DNA from 3 places in the Paenibacillus sp. UNC496MF genome. Region 2 is predicted to be linked to each of the others. Evidence: riboswitches for the same ligand, from Rfam matches in the RefSeq annotation. Region 2 holds a riboswitch; each other region holds the start of a gene.
The links. A riboswitch is a leader RNA that binds a small molecule or an ion and turns the genes downstream of it on or off. The one in region 2 is predicted to bind cyclic di-AMP.

Region 1: another riboswitch for cyclic di-AMP. It lies ahead of BMZ79_RS10390 (histidine kinase); the one in region 2 lies ahead of BMZ79_RS31300 (hypothetical protein).
Region 3: another riboswitch for cyclic di-AMP. It lies ahead of BMZ79_RS28330 (C40 family peptidase); the one in region 2 lies ahead of BMZ79_RS31300 (hypothetical protein).

Annotation. Positions count from the first base shown of each region.
Region 1 is NZ_FORE01000006.1:401,857-409,610, forward strand. Features, by position in the region: gene BMZ79_RS10375 (amino acid ABC transporter ATP-binding protein) at 1-669, opposite strand, end outside; gene BMZ79_RS10380 (amino acid ABC transporter permease) at 687-1,337, opposite strand; gene BMZ79_RS10385 (basic amino acid ABC transporter substrate-binding protein) at 1,420-2,256, opposite strand; gene BMZ79_RS10390 (histidine kinase) at 2,572-4,914, opposite strand; cyclic di-AMP (ydaO/yuaA leader) riboswitch at 5,092-5,286, opposite strand; gene BMZ79_RS10395 (DUF445 domain-containing protein) at 5,539-6,798, opposite strand; gene BMZ79_RS10400 (class I SAM-dependent methyltransferase) at 6,945-7,691, opposite strand.
Region 2 is NZ_FORE01000021.1:133,978-141,731, forward strand. Features, by position in the region: gene BMZ79_RS31280 (ABC transporter substrate-binding protein) at 1-808, shown strand, start outside; gene BMZ79_RS31285 (methyl-accepting chemotaxis protein) at 1,252-2,082, shown strand; gene BMZ79_RS31290 (NADH:flavin oxidoreductase) at 2,328-3,440, opposite strand; cyclic di-AMP (ydaO/yuaA leader) riboswitch at 3,832-3,998, shown strand; gene BMZ79_RS31300 (hypothetical protein) at 4,111-4,557, shown strand; gene BMZ79_RS31305 (hypothetical protein) at 4,686-5,120, shown strand; gene BMZ79_RS35760 (potassium-transporting ATPase subunit F) at 5,369-5,437, shown strand; gene kdpA (potassium-transporting ATPase subunit KdpA) at 5,486-7,159, shown strand; gene kdpB (potassium-transporting ATPase subunit KdpB) at 7,222-7,754, shown strand, end outside.
Region 3 is NZ_FORE01000018.1:33,998-41,751, reverse strand. Features, by position in the region: gene BMZ79_RS28340 (S8 family serine peptidase) at 1-1,139, opposite strand, end outside; gene BMZ79_RS28335 (hypothetical protein) at 1,389-1,808, shown strand; gene BMZ79_RS28330 (C40 family peptidase) at 1,944-2,438, opposite strand; cyclic di-AMP (ydaO/yuaA leader) riboswitch at 2,443-2,605, opposite strand; gene BMZ79_RS28325 (hypothetical protein) at 2,943-3,761, opposite strand; gene BMZ79_RS28320 (M1 family metallopeptidase) at 3,797-5,791, opposite strand; gene BMZ79_RS28315 (YwhD family protein) at 5,955-6,479, shown strand; gene BMZ79_RS28310 (flavodoxin domain-containing protein) at 6,818-7,156, shown strand; gene BMZ79_RS28305 (ABC transporter ATP-binding protein) at 7,350-7,754, shown strand, end outside.

The sequences.
Region 1 (7,754 bases), on a different contig from region 2:
CAGCGCCTCCGGCGGGCCTTCCTCGACGACGCGGCCCTGCTCCATGAACAGCACGCGGTCGCCGACCTCGCGGGCGAAGCCCATCTCGTGCGTCACGACGACCATCGTCATGCCCTCCTTCGCGAGCTGCTTCATGACGCCGAGCACCTCGCCCACCATCTCGGGGTCGAGCGCCGAGGTCGGCTCGTCGAAGAGCATGATCTTCGGCTCCATCGCCAGCGCCCGCGCGATGGCGACGCGCTGCGCCTGGCCGCCGGAGAGCGAGGACGGATAGGCATCCGCCTTGTGCTCCAGCCCAACCTTGCGCAGCAGTTCGAGCGCCTTCTCCCGCGCCCTTTCGGCCGTCCATTTGCGAATCTTGATCGGCCCCAGCGTCAGGTTGTCCAGCACTTTCAGATGCGGGAACAGGTTGAACTGCTGGAACACCATGCCGAGTTCCGCCCGCACCGCGACGATGTCCGTGCCCTTGGCGAGCAGCGGCGTGCCGTCGACGACAATCTCGCCGCCCGTCGGCTGCTCCAGCAGATTGAGGCAGCGGAGGAACGTCGACTTGCCCGAGCCGGACGGCCCGATCACGACGAGCACCTCCGACGGCGCCACGTCGACCGTGACGTTCTTCAGCACCTCGTTCTTGCCGAACGCCTTGGCCAGCCCCTTCACTTGTATAATCGGTTTCGCAGCCATCGTTATTGCACCCGCCTTTCGATCCACACCAGCAGCTTGTTGAGCGTATACGTCAGCACGAAATATACGAGCGCCGCCGTCAGGTACGGCTCCCACACGCGAATGTACTGCGCCTTCATCGCGTTGCTCCAGTACATGATTTCGGGCACCGTGATGAACGTCAGCAGCGACGAATCCTTCAGCAGCACGATGAATTCGTTGCCGAAGGCCGGGATCATGCGTTTGACCGCCTGCGGAAGCACGATGTAGCGCATCGCCTGCCAATGCGTCATGCCGATGGACAGGGCGGCCTCCGTTTGCCCCTTGTCGATCGACTGGATGCCGGCCCGGAAGATCTCCGCCGTGTACGCCGCCGCGTTCAGCGACAGCGCGACGACCGCCGCGGCGATCGCGTTGGTCTTGCCGTAGACGAGCGGCACGAACGCGAAGTGCACGATGAAGATTTGCACGAGCAGCGGCGTCCCGCGGAAGAAGTTGATGTAGGCTTGCATCGGCCAGCGAAGAATCCAAAAGCGCGACATTTTGCCGAGGCCGACGCCGAGGCCGAGCATCGAGCCGAGAATGATCGACGCGAACGAGATGCAGATGGTGTATAACGTCCCTCGCATGATCAGAGGGAAGTAATCTCCGATGATATCGAATCTGAAATCCATGCCGATTCGCCCTTTCTCCTGCATTGTAACGATAAAAAGAGCATGCGCAACGTTCGATTACGCATGCTCCGCTATTCGTCCGTTATTTCGTTTCCAACAAAGCGGCCGTATTCGGCTCCTCGTCGAACCATTTCTTGTAGAGCTCCGCGTACGTGCCGTTCTCGATGATCGCCTTGATCGCCGGATCCAGCTTCGCCTTCAGCTCGCTGCCTTTCGGATACGCGATGCCGTAATACTCCGGCGTGAAGTTCGTGGTATCCTGTACTTCCTTGTACTTCTTATCCGGATTGCCCTTGATGTAATCCCGCACGATCGCGATATCCGCCACGACGGCGTCGGCCCCGCCCTGATCCATCTCCAGCAGCGCCACCGCGTTGCTGTCGAAGCGCTTCAGGTCGGTGTTGCCCTCGCCCATGATCTTCGTCATCAGAATGTCGGCGGTCGTCCCGCTCTGCACGGCGACCTTCTTGCCCTTGAGGTCCCCCGCGCTCTTGATGTCGCTGTCTTCCTTCACCATGATCACGTTCACGGATTCGAAGTACGGCATGGAAAAATCATAGGTCTGCGCGCGGTCGTCCGTGATCGAAATGCTGGACAGGCCCGCTTGATATTCGGTGCCTTGCTTGACGCTCTCGAGCATCGCGTCCCAGCCGACGTTGCTAACCTTATACTTCAACCCGGCCTCCTTCATGACGGCCGCGATGAAATCGATGTCGAAGCCCTTGAGCTCGTCCTTGTCCATGTATTCCATAGGGCGGTAACTAGCGTCGCTCGCGAATTGGTACGTCGTCTCGTCCCCTCCGCCGGCCGTGCCGTTGTCCGCTGCATTATTGGCGGGTGCTTCATTTTTCGCGCCGCAGCCCGACAGCAAGACGGCCGTTATTAACGTAATAATACCTAACGTTACTCGTTTCTTCATGGTGGTTCCCCCTCTAATATTCGGATTCTGTTACGATGATTCTACCAAGAACACAGGGAAAATATCAAATTAATTTTTTAATTTGTTACGTAATCTAACATAGGTTCCGTGAATCTACGGATTATACGCTTTTATGGAAGGTTTGGGGCCGCGCGGACGTAAAAAAGGGCACGCCCGCCGCCCGGGCGTACCCTTCCCCGTCGCATGCTCGCCGCATCTATGCATGCCGTCTTGCCATTATCGCGCGGCTGCGGCCCCGGATAGCTGCAAGCGGAACCGTGGCCGCATGCGCGCCGCCGATGGGACGGAGGAAGCCTATTCGTCCTCTTCCCCGAGCGCCATGTTCGGATTGAAGTCCGCCACCACGAGCACGTCCATATGGCGGCCTTCCCGCAATATCGTATCGATGACCGGCGTGCGCGTCATGCGCTGCCAGAAGCCGGGGCGGGACTGGCCGAGGATGATCTGCGTGCTCTTCAGCTCGTTCGCCTTCGCGAGCAGCGCGTCGGCGACGTGGTTCCCGGACACGCCGCTCTGCGTCTCGAAGCGGCCGCCGAGCCGGTCGACCAGCGCCTTGATTTCCTCGATCCGCTTGGTGCACGTCTCGGAGCGGTCCCCTTCGGTCCGCACGTAATGGACGTGCCATTCCGCCTTCAGGCGGTAGGCGATGCGGAAGCCGCGGCGGATGAGGCGCTCCGCGTTCGGGCTCGTCGTCACGGCGACGAAGATCGATTCGTGGCGACGCCACGGGCCGCGCAGCGAGCCGTTGCGCTCCCACGCTTCCAGCCGCTCATCCACGTCGTCGGCGATTTCGCGCAGCGCCAGCTCGCGGAGCGCGATCAGGTTGCCCGTCTTGAAGGCGCCCGCGAGCTTCTCCTCGATTTTGTCGGGGCCGTAGATCCGGCCTTCCTTCAGCCGCTCCTGCAGCGCGCTCGGCGCGACGTCGATCAGCTCCATCTCGTCCGCCAGACGGAGCACCTGGTCGGGCACCGTCTCCGTCACGGTCGTGCCGCAAATCTTCTCGATCGAATCCTTCAGGCTCTCCAGGTGCTGCACGTTCAGCGTCGCGATGACGGAGATGCCCGCGTCCAGCAGCTCGCGGATGTCATCGTAACGGTGCATGTTGCGGCTGCCCGGCGCGTTCAGATGAGCCAGATTGTCGATCAGCACGACCTCGGGATTGCGCGCGAGAATCGCGGCCACGTCCATCTCCTCGTCCTGCGAGCCGTTCGCTTCGACCTTCAGGCGCGGCATCGCGGCGAGCTTGCCGATCTGGGCTTCCGTGTCCGGCCTGCCGTGCGTCTCCGCGAAGCCGATGACGACGTCGATGTCCTTGCGGAGCAGGTCGTTGCCCTCGCGCAGCATCATGTACGTCTTGCCCGCTCCCGGCGCGGCGCCGATGTACACCTTGAACCGGCCGCGGCGGATGCGCTCGATCTTCTTCTCGACCTCCTGCTCGCTCAAGCGCCGGTACGGCTCGGACGGCGGCTTCGGCACGGCCCGCTTCGTCGGCAGCACCCGTTCGCCCTCGTGCTCCGCGCGGTCGGCCATGAAGAAGACGTCGATGTTGCGGACGTGCTTCAGCAGACTGCGGGCGATGGAGCCCTGCCGGAGCTCCTCCGTGCGGGTCTGCTTCGAATGGCCCATGACGATCCGCGTCGCGTTGATGAGCATGGCGTAGCGGATCAGCGCGCGCGGCACTTGCTTCCGGCTCGTAATCGCGATTTCCCGGAAGCCCGCGCCGACCTTCTCGACGAGTTTCAAAATCGATTTCTTGAACGCTTCCCGTTCCTTCGTCGGCTCCTGCGAGGCGTCCGTGAAGACGACGACCTGCAGGTCTCCGCCGAGCCGCTTCGCGATCTGCTGCCCGCGGCGGATGTAGATCGACCCGTTGACGTGGTACTGCGCCGCGACCAATATCCGCTCGGACGCCCCGGACGGTCCGATGAACCCTTGCTCCTCGCGGTATTTCTCCAACGACTCGTTCACGCCCTCCGCCATGAGGCGAAGCGCCAGCTCGCGCAGCTTGCCGACGTTGCCGCGCTTCAGCAGCTCGGGGTCCTTGACGTTGTTCAGCCGGCCCTCGCTCAGCCGGTTCAGGATCGTCTCGGGCGATACGTCGATCAGCCGCACCTCGTCGGCGATCTCCAGCAGATCCGCGGGCACCGTGCATTCCGGCGCGATGCCGGTCAGCTTCTGCGCCTGCTCCTTCACGCCCTCCAGCTCGTAGACGTTGACGGTCGTGATGACGCTGATGCCGCGGCTCAGCAGGAACCGGATATCCTCGCGGCGCGTCGGGAACTTGGCGCCGGGCCGGTTCTCGTGCGCCAGCGAATCGACGAGAAGCACCTCCGGGTTGCGCTCGACGATCGCATCCAGGTTCAGGTCCTTCTTCTCGACGTCGCCCTTCATCCAGCGGATGCTCGGAATGCGCTCCAAATCCGCCAGCTGCTCCACGGTTTCCGGGCGACGCATCGTCGACACGGCGCAGACGGCCACGTCGATGCCCTGCTGCTTGAGCGCCTGGCCTTCGCGCAGCATATGGTAGGTTTTGCCCGAGCCGCTGACGGCGCCCACGTAAATTTTCAGACGCCCGCGGTGGATTTTGGAGATGGATAACAGCAGTTCCTCCGGAGTTTGTCGCCGGTAGCCGGCCATAACGTTGTACCCCTTTCATGCCTATACCTATAAATTTGCATGTTGCCTGGAATCTTATGCTCGACACGAAAACGGACATCAAAAAAGAAGCCAGCGAAAGACGGCCTCCAATTCAGAGAACGCTTCTCGCGGCTTCTAGGCACACTATATCCAAAGTGGCTGTTCGCACGCACATTCGTCGCCTCTCTCGGTCGCTTACGAGGTTAGCTGTCGGATTCGGACATGAGAGCCGCCCTACCCGGGACGCGAGGCCATGCGCCTCCGCCCGCGATTCACCCCTGATGGCAAGCCTTGAAGCGCGCGGCTTCGGAAGGACTTGACATGCCGTTGGTTCCCCCGTTTTCCTGTTCGGAAATTCAGCGTTGTCGATTACGTTGTTAAGCATGACTCATGTTACGCCAGAGCCTGCCGTTTGTAAAGGAATCCCGTGCGCACTCCATCCCGCTGTGCGTGCAACGAGAGCAAATATAACGCTTACAAAGGCAACGAGCTTCAGAAATCTCGCGCTACCTCACTTTATGGCCTGTTTCCGTAATTACCGCGATTGCCAGGAGCTGCCTGCGGCCGGGCTTCGGAACGCTCGCCCGGTCCGGCCCCCGGCCCGCCGCGGGGGCGGCCCGGGAATCAGACGTTCCCGGTCGCCATCTCGATGCCCCGCAGCGCGAGGCCGATCAGGAAGCCGCAGAGCGCGCCGTTGACGCGGATCCATTGCAGGTCTTGTCCGACCTTGTCCTCGATCAGCTCGACGAGCTGGTCGTTGTCGAGCCGGTCCAGATTCTCCTTCACGAACGAACCGATCCGGGCGTGGTTGCGTTCGATCAACGCCGCGGCTTGCTTCTTCAGCCAATGCTCGGCGTCCCGCACCAGCCCTTCGTTCGCTTCGATCCGGTCGATAATCCCCTCGACGGCCGGCCACGCCTTCTCGCCGAAATCCGGCGCGCGCAAGAATTCGAGTCCTTTCTCCCGCAGGCGCTCGAACAGTTTGCGCAGTTCGCTCTCGACGTCGAACGCCTGCAGCAGCTCTTCGCGCATCAGGTCCAGCCGGCCGGACTCCGCAAGCCGCGTCACGAGCGTATCCAGCGCTTCGCGCAGCTTGCTCATGACGATCCGGCGGCGCTCCGTCCCCGGAAGCTTCAGCTCGGCGAGCTTGGAGAGCGCGAACTGCTGGAGCATCGCCCCGAGCTTGTCTTCCTCGAGGTAGCCGATGAACGCGTTCACGGCGAACGACATCAAGCCGCCGAGGTTGAGCCCCTTGATCAGCGTCATCACCGCGCTGCCCAGCTCGCGCTGCATGCCCTCCGTGGCGACCCAGGTCTCGGCGCGCTCCAGCAGCAGATCGAGCATCCGCTCGTCCGTCCCGTCCTCCTCGGCCTTGCGGATGAAGCCGCGCAGCGCCGCCTCCAGGTCGATCCGCCGCACCGCGGCTTCGATCTCGCCGGACAGCAGCGGCACGATCCGATCCGCGTCCACGCTCCGCAGCACGTCCGCCAGCAGCAGCGGCAGCCGTTCGCTGGCGACCGCCGAGCGCAGGGCGCCGCGCACGACCGGCAGGAGCTGTTCGGCCAGCTCGACCTGATGCAGCTTCTCGAGCATGCTTTCCTTCGCCAGCAGCCGCTCTTCGAGGACGCGCACGATGCCGTCGGACATCTTCTTCCGGTTGCGGGGCAGCAGGGCCGTGTGCGGAATCGGAATGCCGAGCGGATGGCGGAACAGCGCGGTCACGGCGAACCAGTCCGCCAGCCCGCCGATGACGCCGGCCTCGAAGCCCGCGTGAAGCAGCCCGAGCCCGCCGCCGCGGAACGGCAGCGTCGCCGCGAAGCCCGCGGCCATCGCGCCGAGCGAAAGATTGGCCATTTGCTTGTTTCTCTTCTTTACCTTCGCCATGAGTATCCTCCTAGGATTGCTACTTACACCATACCATTACGGACGCGGCTCTTGCAAAAATCCGGCCTGCCGCGCGCCCCGCGCGTCCGCGCGACCGACGGCCGACGGAAAACGGGACCGCCGCCCGCGCGGCAGTCCCGTATGCGTCACGTTCGCTTCGCGACGAGCATCACTTCGACCTCGTCCAGCCCGATCGGGCCGCGGTTCCACCGGCCCGCCGTGCCGCCCCAGACATGCTCGGCCGCGAGGCCCGCCTCCGCGAACATGCGCGTCAGCTCCGCCGGCAGGTAGCGGCGTTCCTTGATCTCCACCCGCCGCTTGCCTTCGGGCAGATCGAGCTCCTCCACGTAGTGCTCCAGCATCGTGACGGGATCGAAGCGGCCCGACGCCACGTCTCCTTGCGTCAGCGAACGCAGCTTGGCGTAGGCGTTCAAGGTCGTCAGGATGAACCCGCCGCCCGGCTTCAGCGCGGCCGCGACGCCGCGGAGAATGGCCATGTCGTGCGCCGCCGGATCCTCGTCCCGGCCGATCAGGCCGAACGCGCCTTCGCACAGGCAGACGACCGCGTCGTAAGCCTTCGCCGGCACGAACGCGGTCGCGTCGCAGCGGATCCATTCGACGTCGGCGCCGGCCGCGTCCGCCGCCTTCCGGGCTTCCGCCAGCATGCCCGCCGACAGGTCCATGCCCGTGACCGCGCAGCCGCGCAGCGCCAGCCCGATCGCGTGCCGGCCCGTGCCGCAGCCGACGTCGAGGACGGCGTCGCCCGGTTTCAGCCGCAGCTGCTCGACGATGAAGGCCACCTCCGCCTCGGTGTTCGCCGTAAATCCGTTTTCCATATAATGCGGGGCATGCGCGTCGAAGAAAGCTTCCCATTGATTGCGATAGTCGCTCATTGTCGATTAAGGCTTCCGTTGGCGTAAGGGTAAGCCGGAAGCTCGCGCGGACATGACGCGCCT
Region 2 (7,754 bases):
CGATCCGGAATGGGCGACCAACAAGACGCAGCAGTACGAGCAGAAGCTGGCGAGCGGCAGCTATTTCGCCACGGCCGACGCCTTCTGGAACCTCGGCAAGCCGAACACGATTCTGAAGGACGGCGCCAAGGACCAGGCGAAGAAGGACGAAGCGCAGTTTTATCCGTACAAGGTGCTGGCGCCGGGCGTCGAGCCGTCGAAGGCGACGTACGGGCCGAAGAGCTCCCTCGGCTGGGACGGCATCGGCATCTCGAAGAGCAACAAGGATCCGGTGCGGGCCATCCAATTCCTCGACTTCCTCGCGAGCGAGGAAGGGCAGTACCTGATGATGTGGGGCATCGAAGGCAAGGACTGGGACATGAAGGACGGCAAGCACGTGCCGAGGCCGGAGACGCTGGAAGGGTTCGCGAAGGACTGGGACGGCTATTCCAAGCAGACCGGCATCCGCAAATGGACGTGGACGATCAAGAACGGCCCGGGCTCCGACGGCACGCCGTACGACTTGATCGGCCGCTATCAGACCGATCCGGTATCCGCGCTCGCGATCAAGAACCTGGCGGACACGTCGTTCGACACGGCGCCGTTCGACAATCTCGGCCCGAGCGGCGGCACGCCGGAGGCGATCATCCAGCAGAAGGTCAACGAGACGACGTCGAAGTACTTCCCGCGCATGGTCATGGCCGCGTCGGAGACGGAAGCCGTCGCCACGTACGACAAGATGATGAAGGAGCTCGAGACCGCGGGCGTCTCGAAGCTCGAGAAGATCTATACCGACAACTACAACAAACGGATGGAGCTGTGGAAATAAGCGGTCGCGCGTTGCCGCGATTCGCGGAAGACGGCCCGATTCGGGGAAAGGAGCGCCTGTCGGCGCTCCTTTTTACATGGCGTTACGGAACCGAGCCGGTAAAAGAGAGCCGGAAGCGAGCCGGATGAGGGGGTGAACCGGGGCCGGAAGAGAGCCCGGCAGGCGAAAGCCCGGCGTTACCTCTCCTTCCGGAATTGCAGCGGCGTCATCCCGAGCTCGCGCCGGAACAGCGCGGCGCTTCGGTCGGTACGCCGGCTCGTGCCGGGCCGCCGAACGGGATAACCCGTCCGAACCATGGGGTCCGCCTATGATGGCGGGCTTTTTTTTGCGTTCGGCGCCGCGATTATGCGGCGCGCCCATATTATTGGCCGTTCTTTTGCCGATATAAGGAGGGGATGACCATTCTGCCGAGCGCGGACATACAAGGGAGCTGGACAACGAGCATGACCCATGACAAAGAAGCTTATTTGCAAGCGATCGCCGGCATGATGGACACGATGCTGAGCGTGTTTCCGGAAGAAGCGACGCTGATTCTGATCGACGAGACGGGGGTGCGGGCTTACCGGTCCTCGGGCATCGACGTGGAGGTCCCGATCGGCACGCCCCGTTCGGCGCTGGCGGGGACGATATCGGAGAAAGCCTTCGAGCAAGGCCGCACGTTCCGCGAGGAGCGCGGGCCGGAGCGGTTCGGCGTGTCCTACGTCGGCACCGCGGTGCCGCTGCGGCTCGCGGGCGAGGTCGTCGGCGTGCTGACGTCCGCCGTGCTGAACCACAGGCTGGACGCGATCCGCGGTTCTTCGGAAAGCCTGGCGGCGTCCGTGCAGGAGATGGCGGCAACGTCGAACGGCATCGCGGCGGCGTTCGGGGCCATCAGCGGCGAGATGGGCGCGCTGGCGGACAAGTCGGAGGCGCTGAACCGCGACATCGACGGCATCCAGTCCATCATCGGCGTCGTGCAGGAGCTGGCGGACACGTCCAACCTGCTCGGGCTGAACGCGTCGATCGAAGCGGCGCACGCCGGCGAATACGGCAGAGGCTTCTCGGTCGTGGCCGGCGAGATCCGGCGGATGGCGGCCCAGAGCCGCGACGCCTCCCGGGACATCCGCGAGCAGCTCGGCGCGATGCAGGCGCGGCTGAAGGCGATCAGCGCGGACATCGACCGGATCAAGCGCGACATGGGTCATCACGCGGAGAGCGTGATGGAGCTCGACGAGGCGTTCGAGCACGTCGCCTCCACGGCGGGCGAGATGCTGGAGAAGTTCACGCGGCAGTAAGCGCGGCCGGAGGCGCAGTTCGTCTCTCGGCGCAGCTCCGAGCGCATGTATTCGCCCCGATCTCGTCGAGCTCGCGCCGTACGGATAGCGAACGCGCGAAGGCGTACGCGCCAATGCCGCGCCGCCGCGCGCGATCCGCATGATCGTTTGCGAGGCCGAACGCGGACCGACGCGCATAAAAGGCTGTTCCCGCCCGGGCGGGAACAGCCTTTTTCCGTTGGCGCATCCTGCGCGCCCGATTCGCGTTAATACAGGCGCTGCGTCGCTTCCAGCTCGAACGCGCGCAGCTCGTCGTCGCGCCCTTCGCGGATCTTGACGGCCCATTCGGGGTCGTTCAAGAGCGCGCGCCCCACGGCGACGAGATCGAATTCGCCGCGCGCGAGCCGCTCGAGCAGCCCTTCGATGCCGGCCGTGCCGGCGCCCTTGCGCTCCTTGAAGAAGCGGGTGAACTCCAGGTCGAGCCCGACGGAGCCGACGGTGACGGTCGGCTTGCCCGTCAGCTTCTTCGTCCAGCCGGCGAGGTTGAGGTCCGCGCCGTCGTCGAACGCGGGCTCCCAGAACCGGCGGGTCGAGCAGTGGAACAGGTCCGCGCCGGCGTCGACGAGCGGCTCCAGGAAGCGGGCCAGCTCATCCGGCGTCGCCGCGAGCTTCGCGTCGTACGCGCCGTCCTTCCACTGCGAGTACCGCAGCATGATCGGGAAGTCCGGGCCGACGGCGCGCCGGCACGCGGCGATGACCTCGGCGGCGAAGCGGGTCCGCTTCAGCATGTCGCCGCCGTACGCGTCCGTGCGGACGTTCGTGACGGCCCAGAAGAATTGGTCGATCAGGTAGCCGTGGGCGCCGTGCAGCTCGATGCCGTCGAAGCCGAGCCGCTTCGCGTCGCCGGCCGCCTGCGCGTACGCCGCGATCAGATCGGCGATTTCGCGCTCGGTCAGCGGCTCGCCGGCCCGTTCGCCGGCGAGGTTCAGCCCGGACGGGCCGACGGACGGCGCGTCCGGATGCGTGCCCGTGCCCGCCTTGCGCGCCATGCCGACATGCCAGAGCTGCGGCGCGATTTTGCCGCCGGCTTCGTGGACCGCCCGGACGACGCCGGCCCAGCCGTTCAAGGCCTCCTCGCCGTAGAAGTGCGGCCACTTCGTGCTGGCGCCCGCCGCGGGATGGTTGATCAGCGTGCCTTCCGTGACGATCAGGCCGACGCCGTTCTCCGCGCGCCGCCGGTAGTAGGCGGCCACGTCGTCGCCCGGGACGCCGCCGGGCGAGAAGCCGCGGGTCATCGGGGCCATGACGATCCGGTTGTCGAGCGACAGCTTCGGGGAGCGGAAAGGTTCGAACAGCGTTTTCGCCGTATCGGTGGTCATCGTGAATTCCTCCTTATGCATCATCGGATATCAAGGATTAGGGGCGATGGAATGCGGGCCGCGGGATTCCGTATTCGCGGAACTGGAAACGAAATCCATGGTTCCACTTTACTCCATAAAGCCCTCCATTTCAATTCGCATAGTCGGCATTGCGCGTCCGCAACGCGCGGCGCGTCCGGCAGCGTTCCCGCCGCCTGTCCGGCGTTCGCTTCCATCCGCCGCCAAGCCGGAAAAAGGAAGCTTTCCGGAGCAATTGGCGGGTTCGTCCGCAAACGAACGAATTGAGCGCGTTTTCATCGCGCGAATTCGCCGCAGCCCGCGTCATGGCGCGCGCGGCGGCTTTTTACAATTTTCCCGGCCGGGACTACGATTAGAAGCATCAATACCACAACTTAACCGAACGCTGAATCCCATCAAGGGAGCGGGGGAACCATCGAAGCCGCCTGTCGCCAGGACCGGCTTCACGGGGTGAATCGCGGGCAGGCTCAGCTTGCGCGCGTAGGGCATTCTCTGGCCCGAATCCGGCAGCTAACCTCGCAAGCGGACAAGAGAGACGACCAGGCCGAACGCGCGCGAAGCGTTGCTTTTCTTTGCGCTGCCCATGAAGCCGGGAGCAGAGACATCTCTTCTTCCGGCTTCTTTTTTATACCAATTTATAGGAGTGACGAACATGCAAGCGGTGCAAACGGAAGCCACGCACAGGCGGGAACGAATGGACAAGGTAACGATCGAACGGATCGAATGCTTCCGGTTCGACCGGGAGTCGGCAAGGCTGCTGCTGCCGGATTCCACGGTCAAGGATTGCTGCGGGATCCTGATGCTCGGCTCGGCGACGGGCGAGCTCGGGATCGGCGTCTTTCGCGAGTGCGCGCTCAAGGGAGATTTCATCCGCTGGGCGTGCGCGTTCCAAGGGTTCAAGCACCATACCGTCGGCGAAGGCTTGCTGGAGGCGAGCCTGAAGCACGACGTCTGGGGCGACGTCCGGTCGCTCGCGGCGGAGAACGCGCTGCGCGAACTGGCCGCGGGCCGCGCGGCCGAGCCGGACGAGCCGCTGTTCGTCAGCCTGCACGACCACGCGTACTGCTTCGAGCATGCGCAAGCATATGTAATTTTTTAGGAAACGAAAGAGGCGGCAGTCGTCATTTTTATGCTTTTTTTACGCCCGGCCCCGCACTCTTTACCCCGAATTTATGGGGAACGGCGTTAAGATGACGGTGTGCGAAAGAAGGGAGCAGGGATGAAGACGTGAACGAAAGGGAAGCAACCGCGCAGCAGACGGCCGGGCAGCAGACGGCGCCGGCGATCGTCGTGTCGGCCATGACCAAGGCCGGCGAGCAGTTCATGAAGCAGCTGCTCGTCAAGGGGCTGCCGTTTATGGCCGTCACGAACAGCGTCGCCGAACGGCAGCAGCTCGCCAAGCTCGGCGTCGGGTCGATCCTCTTGGTGAACACGATCGATCCGGACACGTGGGAGCGGCCGGAACGCCCCGTCGGGAAGGCGTTCCTGTTCGAGAGCAGCTTGTCGCTGTGCTGCAGGTATTTGCGCATGATCCGAAAGTGGACGGACCAGCCGGTGTACGTCGTCACGGGACGCACGCACGGGCGGCTGATCTACAAGGGGCTCGGCGCCGACCATATCCTGCATGTCCAGACGGGCGGCCTCGGCTCTCTGCTGGAGTAGCATAAAAAGGTTTACTTTGGAAGAAAGTATCAGTAGGCAAGGGAAAGGTAGCGGAGGAGGGTGTACGGATGGTTAACGATTTTACGATGGTGCTCTTGGCTGCGGTCGTCTTCGGACTCTTTTGGGGGTTCCGGGCATTTTGCGGACGCGCCTGAGCCGGCGGCGCCCGGGCGCGTAAGCGGACCGGAGGAAAAGCCGGGCGCGGGACGCGGCCCACACTACGCGAAGGAGGGTCAACCATGGTCGTAATGGGGATTATCGCCATTGCCCTGATCGTATATCTCGGTTTCGTCTTGGTGAAGCCGGAGAAGTTTTAAACCTTGGATCGCCGTTTCATTAATTGAGGAGGAAATATCGCTATGGCTATGGGATTCGTTCAAGTCGCCGTCACGCTGGTCATCATCATGCTCTTGGTGAAGCCGGTCGGCACTTATCTTGTCAAGGTCTTCTCGCAGGAGAGAACCGGGTTGGACCGTGTCTTCGGTCCGGTCGAGCGGCTGCTCTACCGAATCATGGGCGTGCGGGAAAACGAGTCGATGGGCTGGCGCTCCTATGTAGGCGCCGTGCTCCTCTCCAACTTCATCATGCTGCTGTTGATTTATCTGGTCCTGCGGCTGCAGAGCTATCTGCCCCTTAATCCCGACGGCATCGGCAACATGCCCGCCGGGCAAGCGTTCAATACGGCCGTGTCGTTCATGACCAATACCAACTGGCAGTCCTACAGCGGCGAGAACGGGTTGTCCTACTTATCGCAGATGATCGCGATTACGTTCCCGATGTTCACGTCGGCGGCCACCGGCTTCGCCATCGCGGTCGCCTTCATCCGCGGCTTGATCGGCCGCCAGGACAATCTCGGCAACTTCTACGTCGACATCATCCGCTCGATCACGCGGATATTCCTGCCGCTCGCTTTCCTCGTCGCGCTGTTCCTGGTGTTCCAGGGCGTGCCGCAGACGCTGCTGGGCGCGGTGCACGCCACCACGCTCGAAGGCGGCGACCAGACGATCACGCGCGGGCTCGTCGCCTCGCTGGAATCGATCAAGCATATCGGTACGAACGGCGGCGGCTGGTTCGGCACGAACGCGGCGCATCCGTTCGAGAATCCGACGGCGCTCGCGAACTTCATCCACATCATCTGCATGATGCTGCTGCCGACGGCGCTCGTCTACGGGTTCGGCCTGATGATCCGCAACAAGAAGCAGGGCTGGGCGGTATTCGGGGCGATGGGCTTTATTTTCCTCGTCATGCTGGTGACGGTATTCGTCTCGGAATATAAAGGCGTCGGCGCGCTGGACGCCATGGGCGTTCACGGCAACATGGAAGGCAAGGAAGTGCGCTTCGGCATCTCCGAATCGGCGCTCTTCACGACCGTCACGACGGCGGCGACGACGGGCAGCGTCAACAACATGCATGAATCGCTCACGCCGCTCGGCGGCTTCACGGCACTGGCCGAAATGATGCTGAACAACGTGTTCGGCGGCAAAGGCGTCGGGCTGCTCAACGGGTTATTGTATCTGATCCTGTCGGTCTTCATTTGCGGCCTGATGGTCGGCCGGACGCCGGAATTCCTCGGCAAGAAGATCGAGGGCAAGGAAGTCAAGCTGGCGTGCATCGCGCTGCTGATCCATCCGGTCATCATCCTCGTGCCGACGGCGATCGCGTTCCTCAGTCCGAACGCGCAGTCGTCGATCGCGAACGGCGGCATGCACGGCCTGACGGAAGTGCTCTACGCCTTCACGTCCGGCGCGGCCAATAACGGTTCCGCATTCGGCGGCCTGACCGCCAATACGGACTTCTACAACATCGGCATCGGCGTGGTCATGCTGATCGGCCGGTACATCTCGATCATCGCGATGCTCGCGATCGCCGGCTCGCTGGCCGTCAAGCGCGTGATTCCGGTCACGACCGGCACGCTGCGCACCAACACGGCGCTGTTCTCGGGCATTCTCGTCGTGATCATTCTCGTCATCGGCGCGCTCACGTTCTTCCCGGCGGTCGCTCTCGGACCGGTCGCGGAGCATCTGGCCATGCCGAAGTAATTCGGCTGCGCCGCCGTACCGCAAGCACTCGCTTTCCGTTATGCAATTAAGGGAGGATCTATATGGCTGCAAGCAAAAAAACGTTATCGAAGGACCTCGTCCTTCCTGCGGTCGGGGACGCGTTCAAGAAGCTGAATCCCGCCGTCATGATCAAGAACCCGGTCATGTTCATCGTGGAGGTCGGCACGCTCATCACGCTGCTGCTGTCCATCCAGCCGGATCTGTTCGGATCGTCCGGCGCGGGCCGGGGCTATAATCTCGCGGTGTTCTTCATCCTGCTCTTCACCGTGCTGTTCGCCAACTTCGCCGAAGCGCTGGCGGAAGGCCGGGGCAAGGCGCAGGCGGATACGCTGCGCAAGACTAAGTCTGACACGATGGCAAAGCTGATCGGGAAGGACGGCTCGCTGAAGCAGGTCTCCTCGACGCAGCTGCGCAAGGGCGACATCGTCCGCGTCGACGCCGGGGAGATCATTCCGACCGACGGCGAGATCATCGAAGGGCTCGCTTCCGTCGACGAATCGGCGATCACGGGCGAATCCGCGCCGGTCATCAAGGAAGCCGGCGGCGACTTCTCGTCCGTCACGGGCGGCACGCG
Region 3 (7,754 bases), on a different contig from region 2:
TCCGTCGTCGCCGCCCCGACCGAGATGGCGAGCTGGGAGCTCGCCGGCGAACCCATCGTGTAGTAAGCCGGCCCGGCGTTGCCGTTGGCGATGACCGCCACGACGCCCGCGAGCACCGCGTTGTTGATGGCCGCGGCGTCCGGCGTGTTCACGTCCTTCTCGAGGTCCGAGCCGAGCGACAGGTTGATGACGTCCATGCCGTCCTCGACGGCCCGTTCGATGCCTTCGATGACCTGCGCGGACGAACCGCTGGAACGGCCGGAGTCGATATCGAAGCCGAGCACCTTGTACATATGGAGGTCGGCGCCGTAGGCGACGCCCTTCTGCGCGTATTCCGCGTTCGCGCTGCTCGCCCTGCCGGCGATCGTGCCGGAGACGTGCGTGCCGTGGCTGGTGCCGAGATTTTTTACGGCCGGGTTCGGGATTTCCTCGTACGGGTCGTCGTCGTCGAAGTAGGCGTCGTACCCGCCTTTATAGGCGCCGGCCAAATCGGGATGCGCGTAGTCGATGCCGGTATCGATGACGCCGACCTTCAGTCCCGCGCCCGTGTAGCCTTCCGCCCACGCCTTGTCCGCCCCGATCTGCTCCAGCGGCAGGTTGTCGTAGTAGAGCGGCTTGGTCGGATCGCCGACCGGCGCGACGTCCGGCACGCTGTAATAGGTGCGGTTCTCGAACACGGACGTGACGCCGGGCAGCGCGGCCAGCGCCGGGATCTCGTTGGCCGCGATCGTAACCTCGAGGCCGTTCAGCACGGTGTTGTATTGATGGTTGACGGTCATGTCGAGGCCGGTGGTCCGCGCCGCTTGGATGAACGACGCCTGTTGGCTGTCGGCGGCTTTCCGCGCGGATTCTTCGGTCAGCGTCGCGATGCCGTTCGCGCTGGCGAAGCTGCCGACGGCGCCGGGCTCGCCCGAGAGCGTCACGATGACGCGCGTTTGGGCGGCGGAGGCGGTGTCGATGCGGGGGGAGACGTACCCGCGGATCGGCGAGGACGGGTGTTTCGGTATCGCGCCCGCGAGGGTAATGGCGGTTGTGCTTGTGCCGGAAGCGCTGGCAGGATAGGGGAGACTCATCCCCGCGGTCAACGCCGCCGCCAGGGAGATCGTGAGCAGTTTCCGGATTGCGTTACGGTTTCGCAATGAACATGCACGCCCTTTCCAAGCTTGAGGTATGAAATGCGATTCTATAAGTCTTGTAAACGCGGGAAACCTATTATTTACAATTAAATAAGGGGCTGGAAAAGTCAATAAAGATTATTCAAAATTATTTAACAATTTAAATAATTGAATCGTTGGAACTAGAACGGCAGGTCAATCGACAAGCCCTGCGCGCATACATATGGACTTACGGCAAGCGGCTTCGGGGCATCGGCGGCGGGAGGGACCGGAATGGCGAAATGGCGGGACAGCTTGGAGCGGCGGTTCATGGAATGGCGGCGGCTGGAGTATGCGGTGGAGCATACGCTCGCGGGCCGGCGCGTGCTGCGCGTCGCGGGGCCGCGGACGCCGCGGCTGACGACGCCGGTATCGGTCGCGATCAGGCGGGAGGAGCTGGGCGCGGTGGAAGAGACGTTCCAGGCGGGGCTGGCCTGCTTCTGCCTCGGGGAGCTGACGGCGGAGGGACGCGCCGCGTTTCTGCGGGTCTGGCACGAACGGCTCGAGGCCGGGGCGACCGCCGTGCTGGCCGACCGCCGGGGCGAGGGCTGCGAGACGCCCGCGGAGCTGGCGGACTTGTTCGGGCCGCATGCCAAGGCGCTGAACGTCGAGGTCGGCCCGACCTTTTGGTGGGTCCGCTACGAACGGGCGTAACCGCGCGCGTTCGGCCAAAACAAACAAAGCCGCGGCTGCTTGTCTCGGGAAGAGAAGCAGCTGCGGCTTTGCTTGCAATGCCTTTGCGGGGCGGTCGGACCGCCGCGCCGGCATTATGCGTACGTCTTGCTCGGATCAATCGTCGTTATCGCCCGGCTCGTCGGAAGGATCGTTCGCGTATTTCTCGAACGTGGACTGGTTCATTACGCGGCGCGCCGTTACGTAGCGCTTCGAGTAATAGGATTCGCTCAGTCCGTTGATCGCGACGCCTCTGCTGGTGGACGCGTGCGCGAACTTGCCGTCGCCGACGTAGATGCCCACGTGCGAGATGCCGTTGCCCGTCGTATTGAAGAATACGAGATCTCCCGGAATCAGATCGTCCTTGGCGATTTTCTTGCCCAGCGTGGCCTGCGAACGGGACGCGTGCGGGATTTCGACGCCGAGTTTCTTGAACACGTACATCGTGAATCCGGAGCAGTCGAACCCTTTCGTAGTCGTGCCGGAGTAAACATAGGGTGTTCCGATCAGATCGCCGATGACGCCGTCCATTTTCGACTGCGCGAACACGCTTCCGGTCTGGAAGATGAACAGCATCGCGATTCCGATCACTAGCGCGGAAAACTTCTTCAAAACGGGAAACTCCTTCCGGGGCCTACGAGGTTAGCTGTGGGGTTCGGTTGAAGGCTCCCTATGATCGCCTCTGGCAGACGGTCTTCGGCAGACCGGCTGTCGGGATCAATTCACCCAGAATGGTTCCCCCGTTTCCCTCTTGCAAGGGAATTCGGCAAATTTTTCATTTCTCACGGCTAAATATTCGATCATTTTGTCGCTTCTCCTTCCAGGTTCATCCTTTGTTCACACATTAAAATTATTAGAATGCAACCTTTTGTCTCTCATTTTCGTATAATAGCGCCGTTTTCGCGATCGGAGAACGCGTTTATTCGGCGTTGTCGGAAAAACGTCCGGACCGTGCGGGGCCCGTCCCTTCGCCGCCTTCGGCAGACGTCGAAAAGCCCCGTCGCGGGGCGTACGGGGCGGAACGAAAGTCCTAGGCGATGCGATTCGCGAAGATTCGGACGCGGCTGCCGCGGGGCGGCGCCGAGGGGCAGGCGGGGAGATCCGCCCGCTTCGGCCTTACGGCTGCTTGGACTGCCAGACGTCGAACTGGGAGGCCGCCGTCCACACCTTCATGACCGTGCGAATCAGCTGATAGCCTTGGTGAAGCACCAGCGCGAGCAGCCCGGCCCACAGCATCGACACGGAGGCGACCGTCACGCTGACGAGCGCGCCGATGCCCCACATCGCGAGCGACACGCCGGCGAAGGGCAGGAAGTTCGCGAGGCATTGCCAGAGGCCTCGCATGGAGCCGCTTCCGGCAACGGAACCGAACTGCATCGCGAGGAAGAGCAAGTGGAGCAGCACCGCCCAGAGCAGCCACGCGCCGGCCCACGGCCCGGCCTGCTTCGCGAATTCCGTCAGCGTGCCGCTCGTCAGCAGCAGGTCGAGCGCCTTGGGCAGGAGCCAGGCGGCCGGCGCGAGCGTCAGCGTCGTCTCGGCCAGGTAGAGCAGGGCGACCGGCTTCCAGGCTTTGCGAATGCCGCTCAGGAACTTGGTTCCTTGCTCGTCGCTCGCGCGGTACAGGGAGTGGAACAGGCCGGCGTTCAGGAACGGCGTAATGACGATCCGTCCGGCCAGCAGCCCGCAGAAGAGCAGGGCGTAAGGCCGGAACGCGTCCGTCTTCATGAGCTGGAACTGCGATTCCGTCAGGAACAGCGAGATGGCGCTGCTGCTGGCCGCGTACGAATCGGGAAACCGCTTGAGCAGCGGCACCGCGATGCCCTCGATCGTCCGGTAGAGGAAGAAGCCCCATAGCAGTTCGTAGAGGAACAGCAGGATAATGATGTAGATGTGCTTCGTCGTCAGCTTCCAGCCTTGCTTGATATGCGTCTTCATCCGTCAATCACCTCCTTCATTAATCGCGGCGGGCGTTACCAGGCGAGCGAAGCGAAGAGCGTCTCGGCCAGCTTCGAGAGTCCGACGCTCCAGCGCGTGCGCGTTTTCTCGTCGAGGTCGGCCTTCATGAAATTATTGATGTGCTTGTTGTCGAGCACGTTGTCGTTCTGCGGATCGACCGCGGCCCAGAGCAGCTTGGCGCCATGGACGATCTTGTACTGGACGCTGGCTTCCTGGCCGTCCCATACCTTGGGCATGACCGTGCCGTCGGCGAAATGGAGCACGACCGTCACCGGGCCGTTCGAGCCGCCGGTCTTCTTGATGAGCACGACGTTCTCGTACGCCGTCTTCCCGTCCTGCTTGACCGGCGTGACGCGGATGCCGGCGACCGCATAATCGGACATCGCGTCCCCGTACACGAAATGGCTGAAGTAGTCGTTCCACTTGGTCTTCGTCACCGATTCCACGACCCGCTGGAAGTCGGCGGTGGACGGGTGCTTGAACTTGTACTTCTGGAAGTACGTCCGCATGATCTTGCGCATCGTCGCGTCGCCGACCTGCTTCTCGATGCCGACGAGCACGAGCTTGGCGCGGATGTAGACGTTCTCGGCGTAGTGGTTGTTGTCGTGGTACGACCAGGACAGCTGCTTCAGCGGCGCGGGATCGGTCATGTAGCTGGCTTCCACGGGCAGGTTCGGCGCCACGCCGTATTCGCTTTCCATGACCTTGTCCTCCGCGTAGGAGGTGAAGCCTTCGTCGAGCCACGCTTCCTCGAACTCGTTGGAGGCGACCATGCCGTACCAGTATTGGTGGCCGATCTCGTGCACGACGGTCCGCTCGAGGTCGTACCCGGGATTGTCGTTCTCCGCCGAGAACGCCGTGACGAGCGTCGGGTATTCCATGCCGCCCGCGCCGTTGCCGCCCTTGGGCGGGACGACGATGGAGAGCGTCGTGTACGGATAGGCGCCGTACCACTGCGCGTACTTGGCGAGCGCGGATTTGGCCGCGTGCAGGTAGCGGTCCTTGTACTTGGCGTGCAGCGGATCGAGGTACAGCTTGATGCGCACGCCGGGCACGCCTTCGGTGGAGTACGGCTCCTCCGAATAGACGAAGTCGGGGGAGGCGGACCAGCCGAAGTCATGCACGTCGTCGGCGTAGAATTGGTACGTCTTGCGGCCGTCCTGGACGACGGACGCTTTCGCCTGGAAGCCGGTGGCGGCGACCTTGTAGGACGAGGGCACGTTGATTTTTACGCTGTAAATGCCGAAGTCGCTGTAAAACTCGGAGTTGCCGTGGTACTGGTGCGCGTTCCAGCCCTCCGTGGCCCGGCCCCGCGTGCCCGCGGTCTCGTAGACGGCCAGCTTCGGGAACCATTGGCCCGCCATGACGAAATCGCCGGAGTAGCCCATGCGCGCGAACACCTCGGGCAGCTTCACCTCGAACTTCATGCGCAGCGTCACGCTTTTGCCGGGGGCCACGGGATTCGGGAGCTTGAGCTTGGCCAGCGTCAGATCGTTCGGGTTGCCGTCGTCGGGCTGCACGAAGTGCAGGCGGGGGAGCAGGCTGTACCCTTCCGTCGTCTCCAGCGTCAGCAGGTTCATGTAGCCCGTGCTGTCCGAGGTGGCCTTGTCCTCCCGCAGCTGGCCGCCGGATTCGCGCATGAACGTCGTCTCCTTGGAGCGGAAGGCGTTGGGATAGAGGTGAAAGTAGAGCTCGGACACCTGCTGCCTGCCGGGGTTTGTCCACGTGACGGTCTGCGCGCCCTGCAGCAGGTGCGTATCCGTCTGCAGCGACACGTCGATGTGGTATTCCGCGACGCGCTTGCTGAGCGCGACGGGCTTCGGCTGCATGACGCTGTCCGGCTGCTGCGTCGCCGGAGGCGCGGCCGGCTTGGGCGCGTCCTTCGCGGGGGCGGAGGCGTACGTATATTGCGAAATCCAGGCATGTCCGAACCCTTCCCGCGCCGTTACGCCGATCAGCGCGGCGGCGAGGGCAAAGAGCAGTAAACGTGTGGCGAGGCGTGGCTTCATTCTAAGACTCCCTCCCGTTGACAAGCATCTAAGGCATGTATATGTTTGCTTTTCCGGGATTATTAGCTAAAATGGAATTAAAGTGCGGACTGGCCGGGAAACCGCGCCGGACGCGGAATTCAAGGCTTTGTACAAGGCTTGGGACGGGAGTTGAACGGAGCGCGTGAGCGAACAAAACAACGGACAGCAGCCGCCGGAGAAGAAGGAGAAGAAGTCTCTTTCGCTGAACGTGGTGAGCAATAAGGAACATAAGGGCTTCGGCGCGGGGACGATCGACCTCAGCGACGTCGCCTGCGTCATGATCGATAACGGCGAGGCGTACATCGACGTGGGCGCGATGCACGCGAAGAGCAAGATCGAGCGGGGCATCAAGTTCGGCACGAACAAGGAGGACGTCCCGAACGGCCGCCCGTGTTGGATCGTCTGGGTCGCGGTGGAGCGGGGCGAGGAAGGCGCCCATTACGCGGGCGCGACGGCATGCCCGATGCTGATCGATTCGGAGGCGCGCAGAGGGTGGAAGATTCTCGCGCAGCACGTGAACAACCTCGATTACGCCATCAAGCGCCGGTTCATGCTCGACGAGCTGGGCGCGGAAGAGAAGCGGGCGCTGAAAGGCCTGCTCGTGGCGCATAACCCCGAATGGTGGGACCGTTCGCCGGATAAGCTCAAGGACGCGCTGAACGTCTAGGAGCCGCGTACGACGGAGGTAGGATGGATGGAGAACGCGTTTCGCCGGACGGCGGGACGCGTGTTTTGTCGTGCGCCGCGAGGGAGGGCGAAGGGGAAGCCGGCGTCGTACAAAACATAATAGACAATCATTCTCAATATAATGATAATGATTATCAGTATCAATTAAAGCGGGCACCGGCTGCTTGAAGGAGTGAAGGAATTGGAACCGAAAGCATTGCTCGTCTACGCGAGCATGACCGGCAACACGCGCGACATGGCGGACAGCGTGGTCGAAGGGCTGCTGGAGCATTTCGTCGCGGTGGAGGTCAAGGAAGGTTCGACGCGACCAAGGCCGACTTGGACGTCTACGCTAATTTGCTGTTCGGGGTTTACACGTGGGGAGACGGCGATCTGCCGGACGAATTTCTGGATCTGTACGACGATTTGGGCGAGATGGACCTGTCCGGCAAGCGCGCGGCGGTGTTCGGCTGCGGCGACTCGTCGTACCGCTACTTCGCCGTCGCCGGCGACATCCTGCAGGAGCGGCTGGAGAACCGCGGCGCGCGGGTGCTGCAGGAGACGGTGAAGTCGGACGGCTGCCCGGGCCGAGCTGGACGCCTGCAAGCGGCTCGGCGCCGCGTTCGCGGCGTTCGTCCGGGAGGAGGCCGGCGCGAAGTGAGCGCCGGCCGATCGTGAAGGAAGCGGCCTCGCCCGATCTCCGGTACGGAGAGGGCGGGGCCGTTGTCTTGCCGGGCGGAGACGCGGCCGCCTTGGCATGAGTTTCCGGCCGGCGACGCAAATTAAGCCTGATTCCCCCTGTTCGGAAGCCCGGCTTCTATGGTATAGTCGTTGAACAAGAACAGACGTTCTAAATTCAGGAGGATAGGGCATGAACCCGCAACCGAAAGGGCGCACGCAGTACGCCGACCTGCTCCGGCGCTACTTGCTGCCGCAGAAGCGCACGCTGTGGATCCTCGCGGCGCTGCTGATCTTGACGATCGGCCTGCAGCTCGCCAATCCGCAGATTATCCGCTTCTTCATCGACAGGGCGCAGGGGGGCGGCAGCCTGCAGCCGCTGCTCGCCGCCGCCGGGCTGTTCATCGGCTTCTCGGTGCTGCAGGGCGGCGTGTCCGTGCTGGCGACGTATTACAGCGAGAACCTCGGCTGGAAGACGACGAACGAGCTGCGCGCCGACCTCGCGGCGCACTGCCTCGCGCTCGACATGCCGTTCCATAAGTCGCAGACGTCCGGCGCCCTCATCGAGCGGGTCGACGGCGACGTGAACGCGTTGGCG